Regions from separate parts of the Denitraticella aggregata genome, predicted to be linked through region 2. Evidence: predicted binding sites of a transcription regulator. Region 2 holds the regulator's gene; the other holds the start of a gene.
The links. The regulator FNR, encoded in region 2, switches genes on or off when oxygen is low (the NO sensors DNR and NnrR bind a similar motif). The targets are predictions, from matches to a motif close to TTGANCTAGNTCAA.
Positions count from the first base shown of each region.

Region 1: a site for FNR is predicted at 1,321-1,334, ahead of ACKVEX_RS00830 (hemerythrin domain-containing protein). Genes of this name have one in related genera too.

Region 1 covers NZ_JBLLNL010000001.1:166,367-168,562, forward strand. The annotation lists gene ACKVEX_RS00825 (hypothetical protein) at 1-687, opposite strand, end outside; gene ACKVEX_RS00830 (hemerythrin domain-containing protein) at 694-1,134, opposite strand; gene ACKVEX_RS00835 (MarR family winged helix-turn-helix transcriptional regulator) at 1,470-1,949, opposite strand; gene ACKVEX_RS00840 (thioesterase family protein) at 2,069-2,196, opposite strand, start outside.
Region 2 covers NZ_JBLLNL010000013.1:43,325-45,520, forward strand. The annotation lists gene hemN (oxygen-independent coproporphyrinogen III oxidase) at 1-427, opposite strand, end outside; gene fnr (fumarate/nitrate reduction transcriptional regulator Fnr) at 544-1,284, shown strand; gene ACKVEX_RS14310 (hemerythrin domain-containing protein) at 1,315-1,854, opposite strand; gene ACKVEX_RS14315 (SirB2 family protein) at 1,865-2,196, opposite strand, start outside.

The DNA.
Region 1 (2,196 bases), on a different contig from region 2:
CACCCTGCTCCAGTGGCGGGTCATCGCGCCCGGATAGTTGGGCGTGATCTGGAACATCGGCACGACCATCCAGCTCGTGGCTGCGAGCAGCAGGCCCGCGCCTCCGAGCCAGGCCCAGCCCACATGCAGCTTGAGCAGTTCTAACAGCGGTAGCGGCAGCCCACGCGCCAGCACGATCGCGAGGGTCAGGCCGAGCACGATCGCGATGGCCAGACCGACCACTGCGAGCAGCAGGTCGCGCGGCGTCGCCTGCGCGGTCGGAACCCGCCACAGCGCGTGGAGGGCGACCAGCAGGAACAGGCCGAGGCCCCCGCCCAGCAGCCCCACCGCCCATGTCAGCAACGCCGGGGACATCGTCGCCAACCCCCAGGCCAGCGCGACGGCTCCGCCGCTGAGTGCGACATGCACCACTGCCGCGACCTGCGCCCCGTGGAAAACGGCGGCGCCGGCGACCACCGGCAGTATCTGGAACAGCGCGCCGACCATGACCATCAGCATGAAGCCGACCGTGATCAGATGCGTGATCGCGAGCGCGCCGGGGGTCCAGCGCGACGCGAGCAGGTCCGGCTGCAGCAGCAGTAAAAGCCCGGCCGCCAGCCCGAACAGTGGCGCGGTCAGGAAGAAGCGTACCGGCGTGAACAGGGGCGGCGCGGCATCGTAGCCGAGCATGTGGGCACCCATGTTCATCCGGCTTCAGTGGGTCTCGTGGCCCTTCAGGCGGGCCGCAAGATTGCCCTCGCCGCCGGGAAGCTGCGCGTCGCACATCGGGTAGAGGATGTTCTCCTCCTTCATGTTGTGCTGCTGCATCATGATCAGCAGCGTCTCCGCCTCGCCGCAGAATGCATCCTCGTCCTCGTCCTCTGCCGCCGCGGCGAGGCTGTCCAGCATGCGACGCATGTCGGCATGTTCCATCATCATCATCCGGGTCGGACCCTGGGTCATCCCGGTGGCCTCTTCGAAACGCGGAAAGACGTCGCCTTCCTCGGCATCGAAATGCGCGAGCAGGGCCTCGATGAAGCGTGCGAGCCGCGCCTTCGCGACCGGCCAGTCGCCATCGCTCGCGGCACGCTCGGCCGCGGCGAACAGGGCATCGCAGGCGCGATGATCGTCGGTCATGACATTCGATATGGACATGGTTTGGCTCCTCCGTGGAGTTGAATGATTCTGGATACGGGCGCTCGGACCGTAGCGATGCTCACCCGACGGGTGATGCGTTCGAAACGGAACCCGTCATTCCGTTCCGATGGCAGGTCCTCTCGATGACGCGGCTGCCTGCCGGACCCAGCATGTGCAGCTTTGACCGTCAACGACGGCAATGCTTTGATTACGATCAACACCGCGGAAAATGCCGCCGTTGCGCGCGCAAAGGTCGCGATCGGCTCCTCGGTTCGGGTCAGGTCGGGGAACGCCGACGGTATGCCAGCCAAGCGCTCGGTTGACCCGTGCTGTGTGTCGCGGCGGTGCGACGATCAGCCGCGCAGGCCGCTGCCGAGTCGGTCGAGCAGGTCGCGAAGCGTGGCGAGTTCGTCCGGCCCGAGCCGGCTGGTGAGACGCTGCTCGTGTGCGCGTACTTCGGGCAGCAGCTGCGAGAGCCACTGCCTGCCTTTGTCGGTCAGATGCAGCGCGTTGGAGCGCCGGTTGTCCGGCGAACGGACCCGCTCCAGCACCTGCTTGCCCTCGAGCTTGTCCAGGATCGAGACCACACTCGAACGGTCGAGGTGCATCGCGTTCGCGAGCTGGGTCTGCATCATGCCGGGGTTGGCATCGACCAGCACCAGCACGCCGAACAGTGTCGGCGTGATCTCGGCATCGCCGACGCGCGTGCAGAAGTCCCGGAAGATCGCGACCTGTGCGAGACGCACACGGTAGCCGATCAGCTCGGGAAGGATGCCGTAGCCGATCGCGCCCGGCTGCGGCTTGTCGTTCGGCTTGTTGCGCGCACGCGTCATCGAATCGGGTCATCGGTCGTCCGGGAAGGCGCGATTGTATCAGTTGCCCGTCATCGGGTGAAAAGAGGGGCGTGGCGACCGAAGGGAGGGTGCCGTTCGCCACGCCACCAAAGACAGCCTCACCCCTCCTGCGCCTTCGCGAGCTTGGCCAGCAGACGCTGTCGGGTCTTCTCGATTCTGACCACGAAGCGGCTGTGACGACCGTGTGCGACCTTCTCCAGCGCGTCGCGGGCGCTGAACTCGAACA
Region 2 (2,196 bases):
CGAGATGGAAACGTGACCGGACCGAATCCATCAACTGACGCATTTCGTCATGGGACAGGAAGGTGGGCGTGCCTCCGCCCAGATGGAGCTGAGTCACCTGCCGGCTTCCGCCGAGGTGCTCCGCCTGCATGCCGATCTCCTGGTCCAGGTACTTCAGGTACTTCGCCGAACGGCCATGATCCTTGGTGATGATCTTGTTGCAGGCGCAGTAATAGCAGATCGTGTTACAGAAGGGGATGTGGAAGTATAATGACAACGGCCGGCTGGTACCGCCGATCGCTCTTTTGGCCAGCCAGTCCTGCAACGCGCGCGCATCGAACGCCTCGACGAAGCGGTCCGCTGTGGGATAGGACGTGTAGCGTGGGCCATTGACGTCGAATCGGCGGATGAGTTGCTGATCGAAGACCAGATCGGGTTGAGTGTTCATGTACTTGACCTTTATAGGAATGGCTAACGATCGCAAAAATCGGGAGGCAGGGGTTTGACCTGGATCAATGGACCCCATTATCGCCCGTCCACGAACGGAGTGTTCAGATCGTGCAAATGAAGGCGACCGTGCCGATTACAGCCGCCGACATCAAGTCAGCCTGCTCGCAATGCAACCTGCTCGAACTGTGCCTGCCCTTCGGCATGACCGAGCACGAGATCCACCGGCTGGATGAACTGGTCGGAACGCGCCGCAAGGTCAAGCGCCAGCAACACCTGTACCGTGCAGGCGACCCGTTCGAGGCAATCTACGCGATCCGTATCGGCTGGTTCAAGACCGACGTAGTGCTCGAGGACGGTCGCGAGCAGGTCACCGGCTTCCAGATGACCGGCGAGATGCTCGGGCTGGACGGAATCAGCACCGAGGCACACTCGTGCAACGCGGTCGCGCTCGAAGACAGTGAAGTGTGTGTCATCGCGTACGACAAGCTCGAGGCACTGTCGCGCGAGATCGAGGGGCTGCAACACCAGTTCCACAGGGTCATGAGCCGCGAAATCGTGCGTGACCACGGCGTGATGATGCTGCTCGGTTCGATGCGCGCCGAGGAGCGACTGGCGGCCTTCCTGCTGAATCTGTCACAGCGCTTCACCGCACGCGGTTTTTCCGCCGCCGAGTTTCATCTGCGCATGACCCGGGACGAGATCGGCTCCTACCTCGGCCTGAAGCTCGAAACCGTGTCTCGCGCCTTCTCCCGCTTCCAGGACGAGGGCATCATTGCGGTACAGCAGAAGCATATCCGCATCGTCGCACAGGACAAACTCAGAAAACTCATCCAGCACCCGGTCGGCGGTCGCTGACGCGCGTGCCACACCCCGGGCCGCGAGCTGTCAGCAAGATGGCTGACGACGTCGGTTGGTCATCGACTGGCCAATACGCGCAAGATCCTCCGCGGTCAGCAGCGCCCGCGCATAGGGAAACAGTTCGCCCTCTTCCCGTTCGGTGTGCAGCGCATAGCGTTCGGTGAAGGCATGCACTTCGTCGAGCGTCAGATCGACGACCTCGCCTTTCGACACCCGCTCGAGCTTGGCGCGCATCACATCCCACGCGGCGAACATGCGCTGATGATCCTCGAGTATCCATTCGATCAGCGACTCCAGCGGAAAGCGCCTGTCGGTATCCACCCGCTGTCGCAGCAAAGGAATCAGATCCAGCTCCTCATCCATGTGATGGTTGACCGCGGCAACATCGAAATAGCGGATGATGGCCGCCGCCGCCCTGCGCGCCAGCTGGTCGGCACCATGCTCGGGCAACCATCTGGCCAGCCGGTCCAGCGTGCCGAGTTGCGCATGCAGACGCTCATGGCAGGTCTCCAGCATCTCGAGCGGCGCCTCGAATCCGGGGGACACCGGAACGAGCGATTCAGTCATGAAACATTCCTCACAAAGCAAAAAACCCGGTCGCGTTCTTGGACAGCGCGACCGACACGATCCAGGCATAGACCGACGCAGCGGCGCACCAGGCAAGCATACGCTGCCGACGCGTGCGGCCCCGCTTCAGCGCGATCGTTCCCAACAGGATGTAAGCGATCAGCCCCCCCACCTTGGCCGTCACCCAGTTGGCAGCGAAAGGATACTGCGAAATCATCATGGCCAGCACGATCGCACTTCCGAGCAGCATGCTGTCGACGACATGCGGCAGGAGCCGGGTCGCACGGTGACGTAACAGTGGAGACCCGGAAAACATCCACCAGCCGCGTAACGCGAACCCCA